DNA from 3 places in the Alteromonas sp. NFXS44 genome. Region 2 is predicted to be linked to each of the others. Evidence: predicted binding sites of a transcription regulator. Region 2 holds the regulator's gene; each other region holds the start of a gene.

Region 1 (4,235 bases), on a different contig from region 2:
TTGCTGCTGCCAGACAGGCCTCATCATCAAGAAAATCCAGTTCGCCGGTGCGCGACGCATAGTAAAAAGCAGCGCCGGCATCCTCCGGCAATTCGAAGCGTGCCTGATCAGACACAGCCTGGCCCCGCGTACGCATGATGCCGAGATCACGCATGGAAAACTGATTCAGCCGCCCTTTAGTGTTGCCGAAGAACAGAAACAGCAAATAACGCATAGTGGCATCGAAGCGGCAAAACAGTAAATGCTCCACCGACAATGACGCCGGCCAGCCGTGACGTTTTATGCCATCGAATAAGTCTGCCATCAGCACACTCTTTTTTGCTGAAGCAGGCTGACCGCTGATCCCGAGATCATGCAGGTATTGCAGAATGTCGGCCTTGGTCAGCATACCGGCCAGTTCCTGCAGCGGCGCTTCTGTTACACACCCGAACCAACCGGAGGCGGAAAGCGCATCTATTTGCTGCTGCGGATGCGGTATTTCTTCGTAGTAGAAATGCTCACGGTTGATGATGGCGTATTTGCGGTTTGCTGCACGGGCGATGATGCATTGTTGCGGTTCAGGCAGTGCATTGAAATCCTCAATAAAACGCCGCGCATTTTCGTCCAGCAATGCGCCACTGGCACCGTCAAAAAAGGACAAAAACTCGCGGAAGTGATCAAGATAATATTTTTCAGGCAACGTTTTACGCATCATCTGCACCGGACACTGTACACCTGACCAAGTGTATATTTATACAGCCACCTTAATCAACCCGCCGGATGCAGTTTCCTTACAATCCGGTTATCTGCTTTCTGCGTATATTAGAAGTTAGCAACATCATTTTAATCAGTTATCCGGAGTGGTTATGAGTCTGACGACACCTAAGTTATTTCACTGCCCCTATTGCATGGAGCCGAATGAAGTAGAAATTGACGAGCAGAACGATATCAATGTTATGCAGGTTCTGGATTGTCAGGTCTGCTGCCAGCCTATTGAAATGACAGTGTACAGTGACGGCGATAACCTGACCGTTCAGGTTGAGCAGGAGAATGCCTGATATGACTGACCCGTCCATACGACATTATTCCTCTGCTGCTATTAATGAGCTGGAAAAACAGACCCGGACGAACCTGATCAACTGCTTGTCCGGCTACAAAGGGGCCAACCTTGTGGGTACCACTGACGGTAAACGGAATAATCTGGCCATTATCAGCTCAGTGTTTCATGTAGGGGCACATCCTCCTCTTCAGGGCATGTTGTTACGTCCCCATACTGTACCACGGCAAACGCTGGAAAATATTCGTGAAACCGGTGTGTACACCATTAATGCAGTCAGCGCCGGCTGGACAGATAAAGCTCACCAGACTTCTGCCCGCTATGATGAACACACCAGTGAGTTTGATGCCACGGGCTTAACACCGCTGAAAGAAGACGGATTCGCCGCGCCTTTCGTCGCTCAAAGTCCTTTGCGCATGGCCATGGCGGCAGAAGAAATAACCACGCTGCAATGTAATCAGACAGTGCTGGTCATTGGCAGAGTGCTTGATATTTACGTGATGGAGGGGGCCACCGGTGAGGACGGACAACTGGATTTGGAGAAAATGAATCTTGCCTGTATCAGCGGGTTGGATACTTACCACCGTGCGGAACCCATCGCCCGTTATGCCTATGCGAAACCGGACAAACCCGTCACGCTGGCAGGTAAAAACGCGTAAATGCACAGGTCCTGCGGTGAAGAAAAGTTAATCTACATCAAATATGTGACGGAACGATTTGGCAGTCCCGTAAATGTGTCGTATAACTATTGTCATGGTAAACCTGTCATCGCGGCAGGTTTTTTACGTTATAAGACCAAATAAAAGCAAATCATTCTCGTTTAAGCTTTATGGGAGCAAATTATGAGTAATGTGAACCGTCGTGATTTCCTAAAACTGTCAGGCACCACACTGATCGGCTTGACGTTAGGTGGCACTGCACTTCGCGCACAGGCACAGGAGCAACTGCAGACCGGCGACCCCACAGCACAGGCATTGAAATATACCCCGAAATCAACGGTGGAAGGGTCTCAGTGCGGTAATTGCATGTACATTCAGGGTGAGGACGGACAAGCTCACCGTCCCTGCGCCATTTTCCCGGGTAAACTGGTTAATACCAACGGCTGGTGCAGTGCCTGGGTAAAACGTCCGGGCTAAGTTTGAACCCGGACAGTTGGATCAGCGGGGTAATACCCGCTGAAGCCAGCCTCCCGGCACACACCAGCGCCATACAAATGCCAGCGCATCCTGCTGATAAGTAAACAGCAAAGACACCAGTACCGCTGCCACATGCAGCAATCCGCACCACACAACCAGTCCGATTTCAGTTTGCCAGCCGGCGATCGCCGGAAACGTTGCAACAGTCAGAAAACACACTGCCAGAGTCTGAAATATCAGCCTGCCCCCGGGCACATTTTCAATCTCATCACCTGTCACCGCACGGAAATGTTTCGGGTTCGCCATAGAAAAGTGCAGAAAACCGGCAATGCACAGCAGTAAACACAAAAATGTCATCATGCTGTCTGCTCCCCGGTGCTGCCCGCTTCCGGTGCAGGCCGTCTCCGGCGGGCAGTGCTGTCTTTGCGGCCTGACGGCGCGCGTTTAGATTTAGGTTCAGCTTTGAGTTTACTCACCGCATACCAGGCCAGAGCGGCCAGGATAAGACAGGCTGCATCGAATATGATCCTTAACGTATCAGGCACCGGGACAGGTGATGTAGCGACATCCAGCAACGGAATAAAGGTGAAGAGCACTGCAGCCACCAGCGTTTGCCAGAGCCAGCCTTTACGGTCGCGTCTGAACAGTCCGGCTACCACACAAAGCCCCCACACAATGAAAAAGCTGCGTATTTCCCAGTCACTGCGTGTCGCCAATTCTGCAGGCAAAAGGCGGTTCGCCCAGAAATAAGCACCGGTAGCCACCATCAGCCCGGCGATAGCACCAATGTTCGTGCCTCTCACCAGTTCGAAGCCTCTGCGTCCCATTTGCTTTTTGGCGCGCTTCTCTACCCAAAGGATAGAACCGGTCCCCACCATTAACGTGCCCAGGATACCGGCAAAGAAGAGCAACCAGCGGGTAACACTGTCGGCAAAACGGGCCTGATGCAGCATATCCATATAGTTATAAATTGCCTGGCTGGTATTCGGTGCAGAAGACGCCTCTTCTACTTTAAGAACTTCACCTTCAGAGTTAAAAACCAGCCCGCTGTTCCCGCCACGACCGGCGGACAACTCAACACGGTTCGGACCGGATACAGAAAATGTCGCTTTATCTGTGCCCGGGTTTTTAATGGTGATGCGGTCAGCAGGCACGCCCCATTCAGCAGAAGCACTGGCCATAACCTGTGCCAGCAGGGCGCTATTGTCCACAACCGGCGCTGCCGGCTTATGTTGCACTGCCCGCGCTTGCGGTGCGCCCCGTTGCGGCCCGCCCTGTCCTTGCGGACCTCCGCCACCGGGAGGACCACCATGGCCACCACCACTGCCGTTCCACGGAAGCAAAGTGCCACCTAACAGTAACAAGCCGGAGAATGTGATCATCAGATGAAATGGCAGCGCCAGCACGGATGCCAGAACGTGCCCGTCTATCCAGGAAAGCAACTTTTTCTTTGGCCTGAACATAAAAAAATCTGCAAAGATTTTACGGTGCATGATCACGCCGCTGACAATACCAATGAGCATCATCATGCTGACAATGCCGACAAAGGTCTCACCGGCAGCACGCGGTACGCCGTATAGTTCAAAGTGGAAGCGGTACAGAAAATTGCCACCGGCGGTTTCTCTCGGCTTCAGCTCCTCACCGGTAGACGCATTCAGAACGGCACGCTGCGAACGCATTTGCTGGCGATCTTCCCCGCCATTGCGCCAGCTTGCACTGACCGTTTCCTCTCTGGGTCCCGGCAAAGAAATTTGCCATTCCTGAGCCCCCGGGGCCTTGCCCTGCAGATAGCGGTACGCCACTTCAGCGCTGTTCTCAGCCGGCACAGACACATGCAATTCAGGCTGCATCCAGTGAGTGATTTCACTTCTGAAAAATGCCAGCGTACCGGTGAAAAATATCGCGAACAGGATCCAGCCCGCGGTGATGCTGCTCCATGTATGCAGCCAGGTCATCGACTGTCTGAGTGAACCTTTCATTGACGTCTCCCCTTCATGACGCTACACCGGACCACACCAGCCCCCACGCCGCTGCGTTAATTGCCAGCGCGGTGATGAAGGCTT
Region 2 (4,235 bases):
TTTACTAAAACATTCAAAGGATAATAGGATAAACCGTCAGAGTTTCTTCTAATGATGATTTAGAAAGAGCTTAAGAGGGGGATGTTGGTTTACAAAATATTTATTTATTATAATTTTCCGCCGGATAAGCACACCATGACCTTGTCGCCGTCTTCAATCATATTGAAGTCTTCGATGGCTTTGCCAACATGTCTGCGCAGTCTTTTCTGCAACTTGTTAAAGTTGTATTTTTGTTTACTTTGCGCACTGTGACTGGCGTTGTCAGATGGCGTAGATGTTACTTGATTCATGGCACTTCAGAACTGGCTGGAAAAATAAAAGTACCATTATACAAAAGCAGACGGAATGCTGCTACACAAGCAGCATTCCGTTATCGCGCATTTACTTAACCGGAGATGTAAACCCGTCAGGTTTAACCGCCAGGACATCGCAATTCAGGTTATCAATAACATGCTCTGCTGTATTGCCCAAAAAGGCGGCTGATATGCCTGTACGTCCCACGGTACCGATGACGACGAGTTCTGCATCCAGCTGTTCAGTCACTTTCGGGATGGCTATATCGGGTAATCCCTCGACAACATGGCAATTTGCTACGCCGATCCCAAATTTAGCGCTGTGGTTTTCCATTTCCTGAACATGATGATTGCGCACAGCATTATGATACGTCTCAGGATTGAAATCGGGGATCTCAATGGCGATATTCAGTGGGGCAGAAGGATAGGCATTAACCAGATGTACCTGACCGCTCAGTAACTCTGCATAATCCTTTGCGATACCGGTCAACTTGTCATTCAGTTGTGCATGTTCTTTGTCTTCTGTACCCACATTGACTGCCGCAACAATATTACCGTTTTCAGGCCAGGCATGGGCTTTGACAAGTAAAACCGGAGCCGGACATTTTCTCAGTAAGTGCCAGTCTGTTGGTGTAAAGAGCACTGATGCAAAATCATCGTGTTTGCGGGTAGCTTTAACGACCAGGTCAACCTGACGGTTAATGGTGTAGCGGGTAATGGCTTCGTAACGTTTATCACTCCACTCAACAGCAACCTTTACATCATAATCATCGTAGCGGGTCAGATTTTTTTCTGCCCAGGCAATGCGGTCTTTGGTTACCGCATCACGCATGGCTTCACGCTCACTGCGGGTGAGCATTGTTGTCATGTCATAAGAAAAGTCGTATACAACAAGCAGTGCGTGTACTTCTGCACCGGTTTTACGGGCAATTTCGATGGCTCTTGAAAGGGCAGGTTGTTCAGGGTTGTCGGCCTGAACGACGGCGAGAATACGTTTGCAGGTGATCATGGCGTCTCTCCTTATTGATGAAGACAATAAATACTGCCTTCATCTTTAGTATAAGACTTACAGCAGGAGAGACCTTGTTTCAGATCAATATTTCAACGGGATCTTAATCCACGCAAAGAGTAGGAATGTCCATAGAGTGCAGCTTTTTATCCATAGCCGCAAAATCCAGAACAGTAATGAGCTTCGCGTCTACTTTGATAATGCCTTCTTTCTGGAAGCGAGTCAGCAAGCGGCTGATCGTTTCTACCGTTAAACCGAGATAATTACCGATTTCGTTGCGGGTCATACTCAGATTGAACTGACGGTGAGAAAAACCCCGTTCTTCAAACCGACCGGACAGATGGGCGATAAAATAAATCAGACGTTCTTCTGCCGTCCGTTTATTCAGCAGCATCATCATTTCGTGATCCTGCTTAATTTCAGCACTCATAAAACGCATGATCTGATGGCGCAATTTCGGGAATTGCTCAGACATTTTTTCAAGAGTGGAATAGGGAAGCTCGCACACCATAGCCGTTTCCAGTGCCTGAGTGTAACTCTGGTGAGTGTCGTCACGTAAACCGTCAAAACCGATAATATCGCCCGGGAAGTGGAAACTGATAATTTGCTCTTCGCCTTCTCTATCGGTGACAAAAGACTTAAATGAACCTGCCCGCACAGCGTACAGAGAGGTAAATTTATCGCCAGCTTCTACCAGGGTGTCGTGTTTATGCAAAGGCTTTTTGCGTTCAATGATGTCATCCAGTGACTCAATCTCAGTTTTGTTGAGGGCCACGGGCAGACACAGATGGCTGAAACTGCAATTCTGGCAGTGTATAGAAAAATCCGAACGTTTTTGCATGCTCACTTTCCGCTGTTTGCGATAATTCTAATGTATATTACTTAAAGCCTGCCACAACAGCAATAATGCGTACAACAGCAAACTCAAAGCAATGATTTGACGTAATACGGGTTGTCTGAAACCTGAGGAAAGCCAGTCTGCACCTGCCCGGACAGCCAGCAACGCCGGTAGCGTTCCTAAACCAAAACCGGCCATGATTACAGCACCGGATATTGCCGTCCCTGAAGCCAGTGCCCATGTCAGGGTGGAATAAACCAGTCCACAGGGCAACCATCCCCAAATCATACCATAGGGAAAGGCGCTAATAGGAGACCTGAAAGGTAAAAACCGTTTCGACAGCGGCTGAATTCTCTGCCAGAGTTTACTGCCGAGGGCTTCAACAGCGGTCAGGCCACGCCACCAGTTACCCAGATAACAGGCCATAGCAATCAGCATAATGCCACTGATGACGGCGAGTACAGGGCCGGTCACCGGTACAGCTTCTTTTGCTATCTGTCCGATACCGCCGGTAACAGCGCCGGCAAGTATGTAGCTGAATATACGACCAAAGTTGTAGCTAAGCGCATAGGGTAAAGGCGATGAGCCTGCCGGCGTGGCGGCAGACAGTGCCAGCGATACGCCGCCGCACATTCCCACACAATGAACGCCTCCGCCCAGCCCGACCAGCAAGGCAGAAAAAAACGACAGATCACTCATTGAGTTTTTTTCGTTCTTCAGCCAGTTTTTTTTCTTCAGGAGATAAATCATCATCGAAAAGAATACTGTAGCCCTGGCGATCCAGGTCTTCAAACTGGTTCGATTTTACTGCCCAAAAAAATACGCCGATGGCAATGGCCACAATGATCACAGCAAGGGGAATCAGGACGTAAATTATACTCATAGCGTTACTTTAACAGTCTCGTCGAATTTGTTACTACCAGAATACTACTCAGGCTCATACCAATCACCGCCATCCACGGCGTCAGGATGCCGGACACTGCAAACGGCAGGATAACCAGATTGTAGCCTATAGCCCATCCCATATTCTGCCTGACTGTCGCTTTTACTCTTCTGGCCATAAAAGTAAGGTGTCCGAGTACAGCCAGCTTATCATTTAATAAAATCACATCCGCGGCACTTTTTGCGATATCCGTGGCATTACCCACGGCAATGCCAACATCAGCGGCAGTCATCACCGGCGCGTCGTTAATACCATCACCCAGCATCATCACATGACGGCCCTGCCGCTGAAGGGCTGTCACGGCGTTTAATTTATCTTCAGGGCTGTTCCCGCCTGTGGCTTTGTCTACGGGTAAATTCGCTGCAATGTCGTCAACATTTTGCTGAATATCGCCACTCAGAATTATCCGCTCCAGTTGCGCTAGTTTGCTCAGGCTGTCTGCGGCATCCGCTTTAATTTTATCTGCTACACGAAAGGCGGCAACGGGCACACCGTTTTCGGTAAGAAACACGTTAGCGGGAAAGGGCGACAGGCCGGCATCAACACCGGTGAAAGAAGCCGAACCGGCTTTATAACTGCGGCCATTGCATTGCGCGCTGATACCCATTCCGGCCACAACGTCAACTTGGCTCAGAATTAATGCCTGATTGTTATCAGAAACAAAGGCAGCGGCAACCGGATGTTCTGAGCGGGACTCTATTGCCCCCATCAAAGCACGGATTTCATTTTCCCGTGCCGGCTCAGCAAACCAGCTGTTTATCTGAGCAAACTTTCCTTCGGTCAGTGTTCCGGTTTTATCCAGCACCAGGGTATCTACGTGGTTGATTTGCTCCAGTGCATCGGCTCTTTTCAATAAAATGCCATGCCGGTTAAGGTTTGCCATTGCGCAGGTGAGGGCAGATGGCGTAGCCAGCCCCAGCGCACAGGGGCAGGTTGCTACCAGTACTGCGATGCTGATCCAAAAGGCATTATCATTACCCTGCCAGTGCCAGTAAGCCCATGAGGATGCAGCCGTAATCAGTACTACGGCGACAAAATAACTGGAAAAACGGTCAGCCATAAGAGCGACCCGGGGCTTTGCAGCCATAGCGGTGGATTGCAGACGGATGATCTGATTTACCAGCGCAAATTTTAACGCCCTGGTTACCGTTA
Region 3 (4,235 bases), on a different contig from region 2:
AAGGTGTCGAAGGGAAATTCGGAACAGACACCTTGCTGATGATGACACCGTTCAATGCCACCTTATTTACCGGTGATGAGTTTTATCGCTATACCACGGCACTCAGCTTCCTGCCCGAATCCCGCATGCAGGACAAGGGGCTTTCTGCAGAAATAAACTGGCAAACATCCCCCGCATTATTGCTCACCTCCATCACAGCCTGGCGTGGCTTTGACAGCTTCGACCAGACAGATACAGATTTTACTGATGCAGACTTGCTTTCCACTACCAATAACGCCCGACAACAGGCGTTTTCCCAGGAGTTGCGGGCAACATGGTCCGGAGAGCATGTCACTACCATCGCCGGATTGTGGTATTTCAGCCAGAACCTTGACCTGGATTTTGCTATCACTACCGGTGACGCATTTCCGGCATTTTTCGCAGCGTCTGCGGCTGACCTGCAACCCCTGACTGACGGCATAAATGCCCTGAGTGTTGCAACATCCGGCCTTGTCCCCGCTGTTGCGCCAGCCACCCCCGGCCAGACTCAGTTTGCCCACAATGCTTATCAGCAACAGGACAGCCTGGCCGTGTTCAGCCAGACTGACTGGCAATTTGCTGAAGAACTTACCGTCACCGCCGGATTACGATACACCCGCGAAGATAAAACATTGACCGCCCGTTTTGATGAACAGGGCCCTGGCATAGACGGATTACCAACAGGTACTGAAAACATTCCTGATCCGCTGAGTGCCGCTGTCGCCCTTGGCTCCTTTGCTCAGAGCCTGGCAACCGGCAATCCCCCTGATTACACGCAGCTCAGTGCGCTGCTTCCTTTTACTCAGGCGGGCTGGGGCTATTATTTTCTCGGTACAGCATCGGTACTTCCCCGCAGTGATCTGGATGAAAAACGTAACGACGGACAACTTACCGGGACGCTGAAACTAAGCTGGCAACCAGATAACAATAGCCTCTGGTATGCCAGTACCAGCACAGGGTTTAAATCGGGAGGCATGAATACAGATCGCATTGCCGAAGGGTTAAGCCCCCAATTTAACGCTGAAAAAGCCACCGCTTACGAACTGGGTGTGAAAAAGCAATTTCCGGAGCAAAACCTGCGTATTAACGGTGCACTGCATTATACCCAAATCAAAGATTTTCAGGCCTCGACTTTTACCGGTCTTGGTTTTAATTTACAAAATGCCGGCGACTTACATACCAAAGGGTATGAACTTGAAATTGTCTGGTTTCCTGTTTCCGATACCCGTGCCGGCCTGACTCTGGCCCGTACCCTTACCGGTTTTGATGATTTTGAAAAAGGCACCTGCCAGGTTGCTTATCCCTGGCACACCGGGACGGATGATCCCGGCCGGCCTTCTGCAGATACCCCCTACTGCTCCAGAACCGGTGATCGCCTGGGCTTTGAACCGGAAACCTCTGCCAGCCTGACGTTGCAGCACACATTAATGGCAGGCGGGTATCCGGTTGTCATGGCTGCAGATTATCAGTACATGGGAGACTTGTTCCTTGATGATACTAACGATCCGTATAAACACAGCAGCAGTTATGCCCTGGTAAACGCACGGGTTGAACTGTCAGTCCCGCAGTGGGATACACGCATCACGTTGTGGGGCAGGAACCTGACAAATAAAGAGTACATCGCCAGAAACGGTTTCGATGTACCTGTTCAGGCCGGCAAGCTTATGGCTTATCCCGGCCAGCCGCTCTCCTGGGGTGTGACTGTTACCCGCGAGTTCTGATTGTCATTTCGAAGTGTAAACGCCGGCCGGTTGCGTTTTACAAAACTGGCTGGCGAAAACTTGAAGTAGATCAACAACACCTCTTTGTCTGCTGATTATACTTTCCGTGCATTCTACTCAAGCCGGAATAACCATGTCAGCAAACGAATTATTCGATCCCGCACGCCTGAAGAAGTACAATATTAACGGGCCGCGCTATACCTCTTATCCTACCGCATTAACGTTTTCCGGGTTATCTGAACCAGCGCCTCTGGAAAAAGCACTGAGTGTCACTCAGGCCAGCGGCGTTTCACTTTATGTACATATTCCTTTCTGCCACAGCCTCTGTTATTACTGCGGCTGCAATAAAATTGTGACCAGACATCAGGAAAAAGCAGATCGTTATCTGGATTATCTGGAAAAAGAAATTCAACGGCGCGCACCTGCTTTCCGCCACCGTAAAGCGGAACAAATACACTTAGGAGGCGGCACGCCGGGGTTCCTCACAGAGCAGCAACAAACACGCCTGGCAGGCATGCTTAAATCGGCTTTTGATGTGGTCAGCGATGCAGAAATGAGTATTGAAATCGATCCCCGCCGTACCACGCCCGCTTATTTGCGACACCTTGCCTCTTTAGGCTATAACCGCCTGAGTATTGGTGTACAGGATACCGATTACCGTGTGCAGGAAGCGATAAACCGGGTTCAGAGCACGTCGCATATCGCCACGCTGGTAGATTGCGCCCGTTCCGCCGGATTTAAATCTGTGAACCTGGACCTGATTTATGGCCTGCCTCATCAGACAGCTGATACCTTTGCTTCTACACTGGCAGCGGTAAAGGCGATGACGCCGGAGCGGATTTCCCTGTTCAGCTACGCCCATCTGCCTGAGCGGTTTGCTGCCCAGCGCAAAATAAAAGATGAGTGGCTGCCTTCTGCACAGGTAAAAACAGGACTCATGAAACAAGCCATCACCAGCCTTACACAGGCAGGTTATGAAATGATTGGCATGGACCATTTCGCCCTGCCGTCTGACGAACTGGCCGGAGCGCAACGGAATAAAAATTTACACCGGAATTTTCAGGGCTACACCACACGGGGGGATCTGGATTTACTGGGGCTGGGCGTTTCCTCTATCAGTGCCGCAGGCAATGCTTACCTGCAAAACCCGAAAACCCTGAATGACTATTACGGCAAACTCGATAACAATGAAGAAGTTGCAGAAAAAGGCGTGTTTCTGTCGCCTTCAGATCTTCTCAGACGCTACGTTATCCAACAACTAATGTGCAATCTTGCCGTGGACTTTGCCGCAACAGAGGCGCTTTTTGGTATTCAGTTCCGCCAGCATTTTGAGCCGGAACTGGCGGCACTGAAAGAATTTAAAGAAGATGGACTATTACAGGTAACCGGAACGGGTATCGAGGTATTTCCGTCAGCAAGACTGTTTATCCGCATCATCTGTATGACTTTCGATGCTTACCTTAAAGGCAGCGCCTCAATTCAGCACCGGTATTCCAGAGTTATCTGAGTTTAAACCTGGCGGTTACAGCTTCTCCCTCACGGAACTGTAACCGTTCCTGGGACAACTGACTGATCAGCGCAAACAATCTGCTGCGGCCACACATCAGATTTATCATCACCTGCCCGCCCCTGCTTTCAGACACGCACTCAATGACACAGGGTAAGGCATTGACAATGGAAGAGGCATTAGCTTCCTGCCGGTCGATACTGACATCCCTGGCGTCGATGGTCAGCATGGCCTGTTCCTTACTGACCACAGGATGGCGAGCATAGAGCGTATGCCCTTCGCATTCTATGGCATAACAAGCCTGCTCAGGCAGATGTGCTTTTAATGCGCCTTTAAGCACACTGAACTGCTGTTCGAAATTTGGCATAGACGGAGTTAACTGTGCCAGCACATCATTTGATGCGCCCTGATGGACAATACTGCCCTGCTCCATCCAGGCCATGTATTCACTGTACAAAGCCAGTTCACGGAGGTCGTGTGACACCATCAGCATTTTCAGGCCGCTGCGGGCCAGCTTTGTCAAATACTTAAGCACATCGTGCTTTAACGTATCATCCAGCGCGCTCACCGGTTCATCCAGCAACAGGATTTGTGGTGAGTTTAAAATGGCTCTGGCAATGGCTACCCGCTGCGCTTCGCCACCCGAGAGTGTATCGGGCATACGTGTCATCAGGTGATTACATTTACACCCCAGAACGACTTCATCAAAGTGATAGGTTTGCTGTTTTGCAAAATCTGCCGCCAGCAGTAAATTCTGCCCCACTGATAAATGGGGGAACAACAGACTGTCCTGAAACACCAGTCCGGTCCGGACCCTGGCGATGCGACTATTTTCCCACTGCCCGGTGACTTTTGCAGAACCGGTAAGTCCGGCCAGGCAACGCAGTAATGTTGATTTACCGGCGCCGGATGGTCCGCTCAGGCCAATAAATTGTGCCGTTGCCGGTAATTGAATACTGGCATTGAGTTGCAAGTTGTCCCATGCTGCC

The links. Region 2 encodes FNR, which switches genes on or off when oxygen is low (the NO sensors DNR and NnrR bind a similar motif). Its sites were predicted from a motif close to TTGATCTAGATCAA; they were not measured.
Region 1: a site for FNR is predicted at 1,723-1,736, ahead of J3369_RS20790 (high-potential iron-sulfur protein). Genes of this name have one in related genera too.
Region 3: a site for FNR is predicted at 1,800-1,813, ahead of hemN (oxygen-independent coproporphyrinogen III oxidase). Genes of this name have one in related genera too.

What each region holds. Positions count from the first base shown of each region.
Region 1 is NZ_JAGDEA010000012.1:872,598-876,832, forward strand. Features, by position in the region: gene J3369_RS20775 (exonuclease domain-containing protein) at 1-691, opposite strand, end outside; gene J3369_RS20780 (zinc ribbon domain-containing protein) at 846-1,037, shown strand; gene J3369_RS20785 (flavin reductase family protein) at 1,039-1,695, shown strand; gene J3369_RS20790 (high-potential iron-sulfur protein) at 1,879-2,172, shown strand; gene J3369_RS20795 (DUF3325 domain-containing protein) at 2,194-2,532, opposite strand; gene J3369_RS20800 (PepSY-associated TM helix domain-containing protein) at 2,529-4,151, opposite strand; gene J3369_RS20805 (hypothetical protein) at 4,165-4,235, opposite strand, start outside.
Region 2 is NZ_JAGDEA010000007.1:93,135-97,369, reverse strand. Features, by position in the region: partial or broken gene J3369_RS10655 (tRNA 2-thiocytidine(32) synthetase TtcA) at 114-290, opposite strand; gene uspE (universal stress protein UspE) at 382-1,302, opposite strand; gene fnr (fumarate/nitrate reduction transcriptional regulator Fnr) at 1,406-2,149, opposite strand; gene J3369_RS10640 (sulfite exporter TauE/SafE family protein) at 2,171-2,839, opposite strand; gene ccoS (cbb3-type cytochrome oxidase assembly protein CcoS) at 2,832-3,023, opposite strand; gene J3369_RS10630 (heavy metal translocating P-type ATPase) at 3,028-4,235, opposite strand, start outside.
Region 3 is NZ_JAGDEA010000005.1:764,027-768,261, reverse strand. Features, by position in the region: gene J3369_RS08680 (TonB-dependent receptor) at 1-1,739, shown strand, start outside; gene hemN (oxygen-independent coproporphyrinogen III oxidase) at 1,873-3,246, shown strand; gene J3369_RS08670 (ATP-binding cassette domain-containing protein) at 3,239-4,235, opposite strand, start outside.